Regions from separate parts of the Tatumella ptyseos genome, predicted to be linked through region 4. Evidence: predicted binding sites of a transcription regulator. Region 4 holds the regulator's gene; each other region holds the start of a gene.

Region 1 (3,786 bases), 710 kb from region 4:
GGTCACCGCATTATTCACTAAATGCGCAGATTTCCGTCGTACCGGCTCAGCAGCATTGGACTTAGCCTATGTGGCAGCGGGTCGTACCGACGGTTATTTCGAGATTGGGTTAAAACCTTGGGATTTCGCTGCAGGTGAATTATTAGTACGTGAAGCCGGAAGTTTGGTGACAGATTTCACTGGCGGCCATGGTTACCTGCAATCAGGTAACATTGTGGCGGGTAACTCACGTGTGGTTCGTGAGATGTTAGCGGTTATGCGCGATCAACTTAGCGATGCATTAAAACGCTAAGCCTAATTGCTAAAAGAAAAGCCGCGATAGGTCACTATCGCGGCTTTTTTATTGCATCTCGATTTTACGCGTAAACGGGGAAGCGAGCACAGAGTGCTAGCACTTGACCTTTCACACGTTCGATGGTTGCCGTGTCATTAACGTTATCTAATACGTCGGCAATCCATCCCGCTAACTCGCGAACTTCCGCTTCTTTGAAACCACGACGCGTTACCGCTGGAGTACCGATACGGATCCCCGAGGTGACAAATGGGCTTTTCGGATCGTTAGGCACGCTGTTTTTATTAACGGTAATGTTCGCGCTACCCAGCGCAGCATCTGCTTCTTTACCAGTAAGATTCTTCTCTACGAGATCCAACAAGAATAAGTGGTTTTCCGTTCCGCCAGAGACGATGTTATACCCGCGCTCAAGCAGAACCTCGACCATCGCTTTCGCGTTTTTAGCGACTTGCTGTTGGTACGTTTTGAACTCTGGTTCCATTGCTTCTTTAAAAGCGACCGCTTTACCGGCGATAACATGCATCAATGGACCGCCCTGACCACCTGGGAACACGGCAGAGTTTAATTTCTTATACAGATCCTCATCACCGCCTTGCGCTAAGATCAGGCCGCCGCGTGGACCGGCTAAGGTTTTGTGGGTCGTTGTGGTGACCACATGAGCATGCGGTAATGGGTTAGGATAGACGTCGGCAGCAACTAAGCCTGCAACGTGTGCCATATCGACAAATAACCATGCGCCAATGCTATCCGCGATTTCACGCATTTTTGCCCAATCGCAGACACCTGAGTAAGCAGAGAATCCACCAATAATCATCTTAGGCTTATGTTGCTGAGCCAGTGCAGCAAGCTCGTCATAATCAATCTTACCGCTTTCATCGATGCCGTAAGGGATTACGTTGTAGAGTTTACCGGACAAGTTAACCGGAGAACCGTGAGTGAGGTGGCCACCGTGCGCCAAGTTCATTCCGAGGATAGTATCGCCCGGTGTTAACAGCGCGGTGAAGACACCAAAGTTAGCTTGGGAGCCTGAGTGAGGCTGGACATTCGCGTAGTCTGCACCAAACAAGGCTTTAGCACGATCAATCGCCAGTTGTTCTACGATATCAACATACTCGCAACCACCGTAGTAGCGTTTGCCTGGATACCCTTCGGCATATTTATTGGTCAGTTGGGAGCCTTGCGCTTCCATTACACGTGGACTGGTGTAGTTTTCTGAAGCAATCAGTTCAATATGCTCTTCCTGACGCACTTTCTCTTGCTCCATTGCCTGCCATAGTGCCGCATCGTAATCGGCTATGTTCATTTCTCGCTTTAACATTCCCATCTCCACTCAGCTTGCTTTTAACATCAAAATTCCCCCACAACGGGTAATGGCGGTTAGTGTAAACTCTTTTCAAGCTAGGTGGTAGAGAGAAGCAGGTCTTTTTACGCAAACGTTTGGCTTTTCGCGCTAGACGGTGATATTGCCATCAATTGACGCTTTTTAAGGGGCAGGAATCAAAATAAAGTGCTTCTGTACGAGATTGGCAGATGCAAGGGAAAGGGGTAAAGCTAAGCAGCACGAAGAAAAATAGCCTTTGGCCAACGTGCTGCTAAGGAAGTAGTAAAAATTAAATAGCGTCTTCGTCTTCTTCACCAGTACGGATCCGAACCACACGAGCCACATCGACCACAAAGATTTTTCCATCACCGATTTTACCGGTTTGGGCGGTTTTCATTATGGTTTCTAAGCAAGTATCGACCATATCATCGGCAATCACGATTTCGATTTTTACTTTTGGTAAAAAGTCGACCATGTATTCCGCGCCACGGTACAGTTCTGTATGGCCTTTCTGGCGTCCGAAACCTTTAACTTCTGTGACGGTCATCCCGGTAATCCCGACTTCAGCAAGAGATTCGCGGACATCATCCAATTTGAACGGTTTAATGATCGCTTCTATTTTCTTCATGACAAACCTTATTATCCGTTGCGTCACTGCATAAGGGACTCACAGGGTGAATACACTATGCGGCTAAGAGAAGAGTATTATTGCTGAATTGCTCAGGGAAGTCACTGGACAAGAAAATAAGGTGCCCCACTATTGTGATGTCCAGATAAGATAACGCGTTATCAATTCTAGGACAGAAGGCACCTTATAGGCATCATATATATTTATGAATCACAATGTCATCATAACAGTCAATGAATACAGCAAATGATAACAACAAAGCCTTGCAGGGCGAATAGCCCTACAACGCTTTAGGAGTTTTCCAGAATATTAGCCCAATTGTTTACGCGCATTTCTAAACAGGCGCATCCAAGGACCATCCTCGCCCCAATTTTCCGGGTGCCACGAGTTACTGACAGTGCGGAATACACGCTCTGGATGCGGCATCATAATGGTGACACGCCCAGAAGTATTAGTGACCGCCGTAATACCATTCGGCGAGCCATTCGGGTTAGCGGGATACTGTTCTGTCACTTGGCCGTGGTTGTTCACAAAGCGTAAGGCCGCAAGCTTGCTATTTTCAAGTTGCTGTAAATGATCGCTATTACGAACTTCCACAAAGCCCTCACCGTGGGAAACTGCGATAGGCATCCGTGAACCCACCATACCTTCGAGTACGAGCGATGGGCTTTCGACCACTTCGACCAAACTGAAACGGGCTTCAAAACGTTCAGATTGGTTACGAACAAAACGTGGCCATAGTTCGCTGCCCGGAATAATCTCACGTAAATTAGAGACCATCTGGCACCCATTACAGACGCCCAGCGCTAGGGTTTGGTCACGATTGAAGAAGTCTGCAAAGGTATCACGTACACGTGGGTTGAATAGAATAGACTTGGCCCAGCCCTCGCCCGCTCCGAGTACATCCCCGTAGGAGAAACCACCACACGCGGCAAGCATATGGAATCCGTCGAGGTTTGTGCGTCCTGCCAGCAAGTCGCTCATATGGACGTCACGCGTATCGAATCCTGCACGGTGGAATGCGGCAGCCATCTCTACATGTGAGTTAACACCTTGCTCACGTAATACGGCAAGTACGGGTCGAGCACCCGTCGCGATCATCGGTGCGGCAACGTCGTCACTTGGGTCGAAGCTTAGCGACACATTAAGTCCTGGGTCGCGCTCATCTAATTTCGCTTGATGCTCTTCATCTGCACAGGCTGGGTTATCACGCAGGCGCTGCATTTGCCACGTGGTTTCTGCCCACCACTCACGCAGTTGTGAACGCTGTTCTGAGTAAACCGTTTCGCCCTCAGCAATCACTTTAAAGTGATTTCCAGGTGTTGCTGAACCGATCACGAACAGTTCGTTATCCAGTCCATGCTCTGAGAAAATGGCTTGAACGGTATGCAGATCATCCTGTGCAATTTGTAGTACTGCTCCAAGTTCCTCGGTGAATAAGGTGGCAACGGGATGAGCACCTAACGCACTAATGTCTGCATCGATAGCACAATGGCCGGCAAAAGCCATCTCTGCCAGTGTCACCAATAATCCACCATCGGAACG
Region 2 (3,786 bases), 850 kb from region 4:
TGTTAGCCCTTTAGGGCCATGCCAGACTGCATACATTCCGGCGATATTGGCGAGAAGTACCTGCGAGGTACAAATATTAGAGTTTGCCTTCTCACGACGGATATGCTGTTCGCGGGTTTGCATCGCCATACGTAGCGCAATATTGCCTTGTACATCACGGGAAACACCGATAATACGGCCCGGCATCGCTCGTTTAAACGTCTCTTTGGTTGCGAAAAATGCGGCATGAGGCCCACCATAGCCCATTGGCACACCGAAACGCTGTGAAGAACCAAAAACGATATCGGCCCCTAATTTACCGGGTGATTCAAGCAGGACTAATGCCATAAATTCAGCGGCGACGGCAACAATGACACCCTGCTCAGTCAATGCGGCGATCAGTTGACGATAGTCATGCAGCTGTCCTTGGGAACCACAATATTGCAGACAGATACCAAAAAGATCTTGATGGTCTACTGCCCTCTCGGCACTGTCGATAACCAGCTCGAATCCAAAAGTCTCGGCACGTGTTCTGATGACATCAAGGGTTTGGGGATGTATATCTTCAGCAACAAAGAATTTGTTAGCATTTTTACGCTTACTCACCCGCTTTGCCATGGCCATCGCTTCCGCAGCAGCCGTCGCTTCGTCGAGTAGAGACGCCGAGGCAACGTCCATTCCGGTAAGATCTAGCGTTACCTGCTGAAAGTTAAGCAAGGCTTCAAGCCGCCCTTGAGAGACTTCCGGCTGATAAGGGGTATATGCCGTATACCATCCAGGATTCTCGAGTAGATTACGCAGGATAACCGGTGGAGTAAGGACTGCGCTATAGCCCATTCCAATCCATGATTTGTATCGCAGGTTTTTTGCGGCAATGGCTTTCAATTCTGCCAACGCTTGATGTTCACTGGCTGGTGCTAGCTGAAGAGGTGTAGTGGGTAATTGTATATTTTCAGGCACGATGGACGCAATCAAGGTCGGTAAGTCAGGTGCGCCAATTTGTTGTAACATTTGCTGTTGTTGGTCTGTATCTGGACCGATGTGGCGACGAATGAAGGCTTCTGAATGTTCTAACTGACTGAGTGTTTGCGTCATCGTCTTACTCACTTATTGATCAACGTTTGGTAGGCATCAGCATCAAGTAATTGGCTAAGTTCGTTTTCATTACTGATCTTCATTTTAAATAACCAGCCCGACTCATAAGGTGAGGTATTGACCTGCTCAGGGCTATCACTGAGTTCGTCATTCACCGCGATGATCTCGCCGCTTAGCGGCGCATAGATATCGGAAGCTGCTTTTACCGATTCGGCAACGGCACAGTCGTCGCCAACGCTGACTTCACGACCGACTTCAGGCAAATCAACAAAGACCATGTCGCCGAGTAGGCTTTGGGCATGCTCGGTGATCCCCACAGTGACTGAGCCGTCTTCTTCTTGACGAACCCATTCATGACTGTCGCGATATTTTAATTGTTGTGGAACATTGCTCATTTTATTCTCCAGTATTAAATCAAAGCTTTTCCTGCGCGAACAAAGCAGGGTTGTGTCACAGAGACCGGCAGTTCACGCTGGCGAATAAGGACCACCGCTTTATCTCCGATGGTGGCGGGCACCCGAGCGAGCGCAATACTGCAGCCTAATGTCGGCGAGAAGGATCCACTGGTGATCACCCCTTGCTGAGGATCACCATTGATATCGGTAAAGGAGACCGGTAAGTCGTTACGCAGAACGCCTTTCTCATGCAGGACCAAGCCCACCAATTTATCCGTCCCTTGCTCTTGTAAACGCTCAAGCGCCGCCCTACCAATAAACTCACGTTCTTCTGGCTGCCAAGCAAGCGTCCAAGCCATGTTTGCGGCAAGTGGGCTAATGGACTCGTCCATCTCCTGTCCATAAAGGTTCAACCCCGCCTCTAGGCGTAGGGTGTCTCGAGCCCCTAAGCCAGCGGGTTTTACCCCGACGTTTAGTAGCGCTTGCCATAATGTGGCAGCCTGCTCAGCGGGCAAGGCTATTTCGTAACCCTGCTCACCGGTATAACCCGTGGTCGCAACAAACCAGCCCCCACTCTCCACCGAAAAGAAAGGCTTGAGTCCCGACACGGCGCTACGCTGCTCAGTACTCATCACCAACTGGGCTTTCTCAATCGCTTCCGGACCTTGTACTGCTATCAGCGCTAAGTCTCTGCGTTCATCGATCTGAATGCCATAATCCTTGGCCTGATCTGAGATCCACGCTAGATCGTTTTCACGCGTTGCAGAGTTGACCACTAAACGGAAGTGTTGCTCGTCGATAAAATAGACAATTAAGTCATCGATAACGCCACCTGAAGCATTGAGCATCGCGCTATATAACGCTTTACCTGGTAGTGTTAATTTGGCGACGTCATTGGCGAGCAAATGACGTAAAAATTCGCGGGTACGTGCGCCTGTAAGATCAACAATGGTCATATGGGACACATCGAACATTCCTGCAGCACGACGAACCGCGTGATGCTCATCGAGCTGCGAACCGTAGTGCAGTGGCATCAACCATCCGTGGAAGTCGACCATGCGGGCACCGCAGGCTTGGTGTTGTGCAAAGAGAGGGGTTTGTTGACTCATAACACTCCTTCTGCCGCGTAAAACCGCGGTGAGTTAGCTTGCTTAGGTCGGCGGTTAGGATTCAAACGCAAACGTTGTCCTTACAGCAAGTTATCACTCATTGGTTTGCTTAGCTATAAGGTGAAATGGGGGCGAAACTTGCACGCACCAAAATAAGGCAATAGTGTTGCTTGAAGTTAACGTAACGCGATAAGGGCGAATTATGCTGTTAAATAGCGACATAAGTCGCCATTTTTATATTTGTGGAAGTGAGTGAGAGAGTTTATCTACGCTATTTATAACCAAAAGAAAAGCGTTCGGATTAGTTTTTCTAAGGGTAAAAATAGTCATCAATTAGAATAAATCAGCCTTCACAAAGTTGGTGCAATTGACAAGATGTGAGGAAAATCACACCAGCATCCTGCATCGCCTTTTTTGCTCGATTCAGCGATCCGTCTATATCTATTGCCCGACAAGCATCTTCGATTACCCAAGTCTTTAAGCCTGCTTGGGCAGCATCTATGGCCGTCCACGCCACACAAAAGTCGGTGGCAAGTCCCGCTATCATAACCTGATCAATCCCCTGTGCTTGTAGCCAAGCGAGGAGTCCTGTTGAGGTTTGCCGATCCGCCTCTAGAAAGGCAGAATAACTATCAATGCTCGGATGGATACCTTTACGAAGAATTAATCTGGCGTGAGGCAGGTTCATTGCCTCAGACAGTTGTGCGCCGTGAGTTCCTTGAACACAGTGTTCAGGCCATAAACATTGAGGGCCATAGGGCATCTCGATCATTTGATAATCTCGGTACCCAGGGTGAGAAGAACTGAAGGAAAGATGACCCGCCGGATGCCAATCTTGGGTGATTACCACTTGCTCGAATAAAGGGGCAATACGATTGATGACAGGGATCACCTCATCACCTTGGGGTACCGCTAAAGCCCCCTGCGGTAAGAAGTCATTTTGAACATCCACAACCAACAGTGCAGTGTTGTTACCTATCGTGATTGAACCTTGACTCATTATGATTTTACTCCTTTCGCAGCCACTCAGGCAGATCATGTTCGCCCAACGCTTGCTTGATCAACTGTGGTTTGATACCGGGAAGCTTATCCGCAAGGGTTAAGCCGATATCACGAACCATTTTTTTCAGCGGATTTTGTCCTGCGAACAGGTCTTGGAAGCTCTGCATGCTTGCCAACATTTTCGCTGCACTTAGCTTACGAAGGCG
Region 3 (3,786 bases), 1.6 Mb from region 4:
TTACCGGTGTCGCCACCGCGACCAGTGAGGGTGACCCAGTGGTGGCAATAGGCGGCGCGGTCAAACGCTCCGATAGCGCAAAGCAGGTACACCAGAGTATGGATACGGTAGGGATGTTTCGCCCGATCACCAAATACTCAGTAGAAGTTAATTCGGCGGATGCAATCAGCGAAGTGATCACCAATGCTTTTCGTAAAGCTGAGCTGGGACGGCCCGGCGGCACCTTTGTGAGTCTGCCACAAGATATTATTAATGATCCGGTACGCGGCCATACGTTGCCAGTCATTCCCTCAATGAAACAAGGACCAGCCCCCGTTAATGATATTAAAGCCCTCGCGAAACAGATTGAGCAGGCGAAAAATCCGGTAATCTTGCTGGGTCTGATGGCCAGCCAAGCGGATAATGCACAAGCACTCAAGCAGCTATTGGATGCTAGCCATATCCCGGTGACGAGCACCTATCAGGCGGCAGGAGCGATTACCGAAGCGCACTTTAGTCGCTTTGCGGGGCGTGTCGGACTATTCAATAATCAAGCTGGTGATAAGTTATTACGGCAAGCAGACTTGGTGATCACCATCGGCTATAGCCCAGTAGAATATGAACCCGCTATGTGGAGCGACGGCAATGTTGCCTTGGCTCATATCGATGTCGTGCCTGCCGAACCGGATAATTATTATATTGCGGATATTGAGCTGATTGGTGATATTGCCCAGACCCTCACGCTATTAACCCAACATATCAGCAGTCCACTCATTCTTAGCCCAGAGACGAGCCTAGTATTAGAAGATAGGCAGTTGCAACGGCAAATTCTCTCTACGAAAGCCCATCAGTTAAACCAGTTTGCGATACACCCCTTACGAATCGTGCGGGCGATGCAAGACATCATTAATAACGATGTGTCGTTAACGGTTGATATGGGGAGTTTCCACATTTGGATCGCTCGGTATCTTTACAGCTTCCGTGCACGGCAAATCATTATTTCTAATGGACAACAAACCATGGGGGTCGCGCTTCCTTGGGCTATTGGTGCGTGGCTGGTGGATCCTTCACGAAAAGTGGTGTCGGTCTCGGGAGATGGTGGATTTATGCAGTCCAGTATGGAACTGGAGACAGCGGTAAGACTAAAAGCCAACATTTTGCACATTATTTGGGTGGATGATGAGTACAACATGGTGGCAATGCAAGAACAAAAAAAATACCAACGCGTTTCTGGGGTTAAGTTCGGGGCGATCGACTTCAAGGCCTATGCTGAAGCTTTTGGTGCAGCAGGATTTGCCGTCGAAAGTACCGACCAACTTGAGCCTATTTTACAACGCGCAATGGATGTGGAGGGGCCTGCGGTCGTAGCGATTCCCGTCGATTATTCTGATAATCCACGGTTAATGGAAGCGCTACATCTTAGTCAAATTATCTAAGAAGGATAATAAGATGAAGCATAAAGTGGCAGTAGTGACAGGGGCAGGACAGGGTATAGGTGAAGCGATTGCATTACGGTTGTCCCGTGATGGGTTTGCTGTCGCGGTGGTGGATCTTGATGTGCAGGCCGCTACCCGCGTCAGTAAGAAAATTGAACAAGCGGGGGGAAAGACCTTGGCGATTCAGGCCGACGTAGCCGATCGCGCGCAGGTGTTCGCTGCGGTACAGCAAGCGCAGCAGACGTTTGGGGGCTTCGATGTCATTGTCAATAATGCTGGGATTGCCCCATCAACGCCTATTGAGTCGATCACTGAGGATATTGTCGACAAGGTCTATAACATCAATGTGAAGGGTGTTATTTGGGGGATGCAGGCGGCTATCGAGGCATTTAAGCAACTCGGCCATGGGGGAAAAATTATCAATGCTTCCTCTCAGGCTGGCCACGTAGGGAATCCAGAGCTTGCGGTGTACAGTTCCAGTAAGTTTGCCGTGAGAGGGTTAACCCAAACCGCTGCTCGTGATTTGGCTCCGCTAGGGATTACCGTTAACGCCTATTGCCCAGGCATAGTGAAAACGCCGATGTGGCAACGGATTGATAAAGAGATTTCAGCGGCAGCGGGGCAACCCGAAGGCTACGGAACGGAGCAGTTTGCAAAACGTATTACCTTGGGACGCTTATCTGAAGCCGAGGATGTCGCGGCCTGTGTCTCCTACCTTGCTAGTCCGGACGCTAATTATATGACCGGACAATCGCTATTGATCGACGGTGGAATGGTCTTTAGTTAATCCTTTCCCCCACTGTCTTCCTTAGGCAGTGGGGATCCCCATCTTTATCGAAGGGCTTAGGTCAAAAGCCGATCGTCTAAACATTTATTCCAGTAATGATTTACAGCGTTACATTAATTATTTGGTGTATATCACTGTTTCAGCGAATCGATTCGATGGCTATCACGTTTTTCTTATTACGCCATTGAGCGAGCGATCGGGCTTAGTTCATGCTACTGCCAGCGAAACGTTTCGCTGAGGAGCGAAGTATGAACAAAGGTCATCTTTTACATCCCGATATTGCCCATCTTGTCACGCAACTCGGTCATTTTGAGACGCTAACGATTGCCGATGCAGGACTTCCTATCCCGTCAGGGCTTCCCCGTATTGAACTGGCGTTGACCCAAGGTGTCCCTAGCTTTCGACAAGTGAGCGAAGTGGTTGCTAACGCGATGCAGATTCAAGCGGCACATATTGCCGACGAGATCGTTGAGCATAATCCTCAGGCCCATCAGCAGTTGCTGGCATTAATTGAACGAGTGTCAGTCGAGCAGGGACAACCGATAGAGATTTTCTACCTCTCCCATGAGCAGTTTAAATCGCTCACCCATCAGTCGCGCGCCGTCATTCGTACGGGGGAATGTACGCCTTATGCCAATGTGATCTTTACGGCGGGAGTCACTTTTTAAGATGGAAACTCAATGTCTCTTGGCCCTTACCCATATTGAAAAATCGTTTCCAGGAGTTAAAGCGCTGGATGATGCTTCACTCTGCGTCAAGGCCGGACGCGTCATGGCTTTAGTGGGCGAGAATGGCGCCGGTAAGTCGACCATGATGAAAATTATGACGGGTATTTACCAAAAGGATGCTGGAACTTGCCAATGGTTAGGGAAAGAGACGGTCTTTTCTGGCCCGAAACAGTCACAGGAAGCCGGTATCGGTATTATCCATCAAGAGCTTAACCTAATTGGTACCTTGACAGTGGCTGAGAATATTTTTCTTGGCCGAGAGCCGCGGCTTGCCTTTGGACGTATCGATTGGAAAACACTGTATCGCGAGGCCGATCGGTTACTAGCCCGACTAAAGCTCCGTTTTTCCAGCAAAGTCTTGGTGGATAGCTTATCGATTGGCGATCAACAGATGGTCGAAATCGCGAAAGTATTGAGCTATCAGTCGAAAGTGATCGTGATGGACGAGCCGACAGATGCTTTGACCGATACAGAAACCCTCGCCCTGTTCGAGGTGATTAATGAATTAACCGCCCAAGGGTGTGGCATCGTCTATATCTCTCACCGTATGAAAGAAATTTTTGATATCTGCGACGATGTTACCGTTTTTCGAGATGGCCGGTTTATTGGCGAATATCCCATCGACGATATTGATGAAGAACGCTTAATTGAACTGATGGTGGGTCGAAAGCTTGAGGATCAATACCCCCATCTTGATAAAGCGCCTGGCGCGATACGTTTATCGGTCAAGCAGCTATGCGGTCCTGGTATCCATGATATTAGCTTTACGTTACGCAGCGGCGAGATCCTTGGTATATCCGGGTTGATGGGGTCGGGGCGTACTGAGCTAATGAAAATGATCTACGGCGCCCACCCT
Region 4 (3,786 bases):
CGATTACTGTGCGAATGGATGAAGATGGCTGGTTAGTTGAAGATCAAAAAATTCATTTTAATATCACTCCTTTCGAAGGAGCGGTCCTTCATCCCGAAGCATTAGCTTTTACCGGAATAGACCCCAACGATCCTGAGCGAAATGCCGTCAGTGAATACGATGCCCTGCACGCGATATTTAAAATGGTCAGAAAAGGCATGAAAGAGGCAGATTGTTCAAGAGCTATCATTGTGGCGCATAATGCCCATTTTGATCATAGCTTTACGATGGCTGCGGCACAGCGCGCTAGCTTGAAACGTAATCCCTTTCATCCCTTTGCCACCTTCGATACTGCAGCGCTAAGTGGCTTAGTATTAGGTCAAACTGTGCTCGCTAAGGCGTGTATTAGTGCTGGAATGAGTTTTGATAGTGAACAAGCGCACAGTGCTCTTTACGATACTGAACAAACGACTGCGCTTTTTTGTGAACTAGTGAATAGATGGAAACGTCTTGGTGGATGGCCGCTGGCAAGTGAGGCGCAACAAGTGGCGGAAAACGGCCCCGCCACTTAAGCAATAATCTGAAGTTATTCTACTTCGCGATATTTGTCTGCAGTCTCTTTGATAAGAGATTGCAGTTCGCCACGCTGATACATTTCCATAATAATGTCACATCCCCCTACTAATTCACCGTCGACCCACAGTTGTGGGAAAGTCGGCCAATTAGCGTAGGCAGGGAGTTCAGCACGAATATCTGGATTCTGTAGAATATCCACGTAAGCAAAACGTTCACCACACCCTGATAGCGCCTGAACAGCTTGCGCAGAAAAACCACAGCTTGGTAATTTAGGGGACCCTTTCATGTAAAGAAGAATTGGATTTTCAGAGATTTGTGTCTTAATTTTTTCTAAAGTGCTCATTTTGCTTCCTCAACAACAGCTTAATTTCTTACAGTGTACCGCTTATCTTAGCCGGTGTGAAATTCCTTGCTAGTTTAATTAGTTAGTTGCCTCCAGATAAGAATTATCTTATTAGTCGATAAATATGTGACTCAGATCACAATAAAAAAGGTTATTTAACCGCAGTGGGTAAAATTGATACATAAGTAATTATCGCAATCACGCTTAGTAACAGATTTAATTGAATTCTCGCTTAACTTTTTGAAAAGTTCTGGATTAGAATGGCTTATGGGGCTGACAACGTTGTCAGAGGTTATTTTTACTCACTGACTCTTTTTTGAGTACAACACTGACTAAATACTAAATATGCGGCTAATAATTACGCTTTCAATACTTGCATTTATGCAACTTTTTTTTAATGTCGCTGAGGCAGCCCCACAACGACATCTCAATGCCACTGCGCATAAATCAGTCAAGAAAGTCGCGGCAGAAGACACACGCCGAAAGCGCAAACAGGTTAAAACAGCTAGCAAACGGGCCAAACACTCTGAACCCCACAAAGTTAAGCATATTGCTAAGAAAAAGCTTTCTACCCCGCCTAAAACTAAATCTTCAAAACTTGCTCAGTCACGCCTCACTCGCAAAAAATATTACGCAGGTCAAAAAGTACTGGCTCGTCATAACACCCGTATCGCCTCACCCCACTCTGCGGCGATGGTAATGAGTGCTACGCACCACCAGAAATATCAAAAAGCACGTCAGACGGCGATGAATAAGTTGATGAATCAGCTCGGTAAACCTTATCAATGGGGCGGTACTTCTCCGCATACCGGTTTCGACTGTAGCGGTCTAGTCTATTATGCTTATAAGGATTTAGTTAAATTTAAGATTCCACGTACGGCCAACGAAATGTATCACTTACGTGACGCTGCTCCAGTAAAAAGAAATTCACTTCAAAAAGGTGACCTGGTGTTCTTTCGTATCCATCGCCGGGGGGCTGCCGACCATGTTGGAGTATATGTCGGCAACGGTAAGTTTATTCAATCACCTCGTACTGGCAAAGATATCCAAATTACCGATCTCACTGGTGAGTATTGGCAAAAACATTATATTGGCGCTCGACGAGTCATGACGCCGAACTCGGTTCGATAGCCATAAATTGCTTACCAACGAATCCCCGCTCTGTCGGGGATTTTTTATTACCGACTAAAAACACTTTCCAAGGTAACGATTTGTAAACGATTTAGCTGCGTTGCGCAAAAAGCTCGTTTTACCCCTTTTAGCCTGCTAGAATCCACCCCCTTAATTTTAAGTTGCGCAAACGCAAACGCTTTCCTAGGAGATTCCCCTCATGGCAACGATAAAAGATGTGGCAAAACTCGCCGGGGTTTCCACCACCACTGTTTCTCATGTTATTAATAAAACCCGTTTCGTTGCCGAACAAACACAGCAAACAGTTTGGGAGGCCATTAATGCCCTTCACTATTCGCCCAGTGCTGTTGCACGTAGTTTAAAGGTCAATACCACCAAGACTATTGGTTTATTATCGACGTCAGTAGAAGCCCCATATTGGGCAGAGATCATTGAAGCGATTGAAAAAAAATGTTTTCAACATGGTTACACACTATTATTGGCTAATGCCCATACTGACTTTGAAAAACAACGGGCCTATCTCTCGATGATGGCGCAAAAACGTGTCGATGGTTTAATGGTGATGTGTGCCGAGTATCCTGATTCTCTGTTGAAAATGCTTGAAGAGCATAGCCAATTACCGATGGTGGTGATGGATTGGGGAAGTTCTCACGCCAATTTTACCGATACTGTTGAAGATAATGCTTTTGCGGGAGGACATTTAGCCGCCCGTTACCTATTGGATCGTGGCCATCGAGATATCGGCTGTATCCCTGGTCAGATGGAGCGCCACACAGGTGGGGGGCGTTTAGCAGGCTTTATTAAGGCGCTAAATGATGAAGGCATTATCCCTCGCGAGGAGTGGATTGTACAAGGGGACTTCGAATCAGAATCGGGTTATCTGGCCATGCAGCAGATCCTTTCACAGAAAAAACGCCCCACTGCCGTGTTCTGTGGTGGTGACGTAATGGCTATGGGGGCTATTTGCGCCGCCAATGAGCAGGGATTGAATGTGCCTCAAGATATTTCGATCATTGGTTATGATAACATCCGTAATTCGCGTTATTTTAGCCCCGCCCTAACGACCATTCATCAACCTAAAATTGAATTAGGCGAAAAAGCGCTTGAGATGCTACTCGATCGTATTGTCAATAAACGCGATGAGGCGCAACGTCTTGAAATTCATCCTCAACTGGTTGAACGGCGTTCTGTTATTGATGGCCCTTACAGGGATTATCGCCGTTAATCCTTCGCCTCTAGCCACTCTTGATTGAGAGTGGCTGTATTCCCCAGATAATCCAATATCCATTGTAACACTGGTGAAAAACTATTCTCTCGCCAACTCAAGTAACAAGGGCTATCTGGATAGCTAATCGGTAATTCGACAAGTGTCCCCTGCTTAAGGTAAAGCGTTGCAATGTGCGACGGCACCATCGCAACACATAGACCATTTTGTACACAGCGTATTCCTACCGACCAATTCGGTACAACTAGACGGCGTTGATTATCCAATGTCCAAGTATCACGACGTGGGAGAACCCTTGAGGTGTCTTCAATGACTAAGGAAGGCCATACTCGTAAGTCTTCTTCCCTAATGAATGTTTCTCCCCGCAAAGGATGATCGTGAGCCACGACACAACGCCAAGAGAGTTTACCCATATCGCGAACACTGAAGCGCCCAGATACTGGGACAGCTTGCGTTGCGCCGATCGCCATATCAACCCGTCCGTCCGCTAACGCATCCCACACGCCATTGAAAACTTCATCATTAATATGAA

Evidence for each region. Region 4 encodes PurR, which represses purine synthesis genes. Its sites were predicted from a motif close to CANGCAAACGTTTGCNTG; they were not measured.
Region 1: a site for PurR is predicted at 1,719-1,736, ahead of glyA (serine hydroxymethyltransferase). Genes of this name have one in related genera too.
Region 2: a site for PurR is predicted at 2,643-2,660, ahead of gcvT (glycine cleavage system aminomethyltransferase GcvT). Genes of this name have one in related genera too.
Region 3: a site for PurR is predicted at 2,422-2,439, ahead of rbsD (D-ribose pyranase). Genes of this name have one in related genera too.

Annotation. Positions count from the first base shown of each region.
Region 1 covers NZ_CP130649.1:2,185,163-2,188,948, forward strand. The annotation lists gene suhB (inositol-1-monophosphatase) at 1-292, shown strand, start outside; gene glyA (serine hydroxymethyltransferase) at 357-1,610, opposite strand; gene glnB (nitrogen regulatory protein P-II) at 1,903-2,241, opposite strand; gene purL (phosphoribosylformylglycinamidine synthase) at 2,551-3,786, opposite strand, start outside.
Region 2 covers NZ_CP130649.1:630,590-634,375, reverse strand. The annotation lists gene gcvP (aminomethyl-transferring glycine dehydrogenase) at 1-1,074, opposite strand, end outside; gene gcvH (glycine cleavage system protein GcvH) at 1,083-1,469, opposite strand; gene gcvT (glycine cleavage system aminomethyltransferase GcvT) at 1,484-2,578, opposite strand; gene pncA (bifunctional nicotinamidase/pyrazinamidase) at 2,922-3,578, opposite strand; gene ubiI (FAD-dependent 2-octaprenylphenol hydroxylase) at 3,586-3,786, opposite strand, start outside.
Region 3 covers NZ_CP130649.1:3,133,648-3,137,433, forward strand. The annotation lists gene alsS (acetolactate synthase AlsS) at 1-1,415, shown strand, start outside; gene QJR74_RS14790 ((S)-acetoin forming diacetyl reductase) at 1,429-2,202, shown strand; gene rbsD (D-ribose pyranase) at 2,451-2,870, shown strand; gene rbsA (ribose ABC transporter ATP-binding protein RbsA) at 2,872-3,786, shown strand, end outside.
Region 4 covers NZ_CP130649.1:1,479,043-1,482,828, reverse strand. The annotation lists gene rnt (ribonuclease T) at 1-551, shown strand, start outside; gene QJR74_RS06975 (Grx4 family monothiol glutaredoxin) at 566-898, opposite strand; gene QJR74_RS06970 (C40 family peptidase) at 1,244-2,029, shown strand; gene purR (HTH-type transcriptional repressor PurR) at 2,229-3,254, shown strand; gene punR (DNA-binding transcriptional activator PunR) at 3,251-3,786, opposite strand, start outside.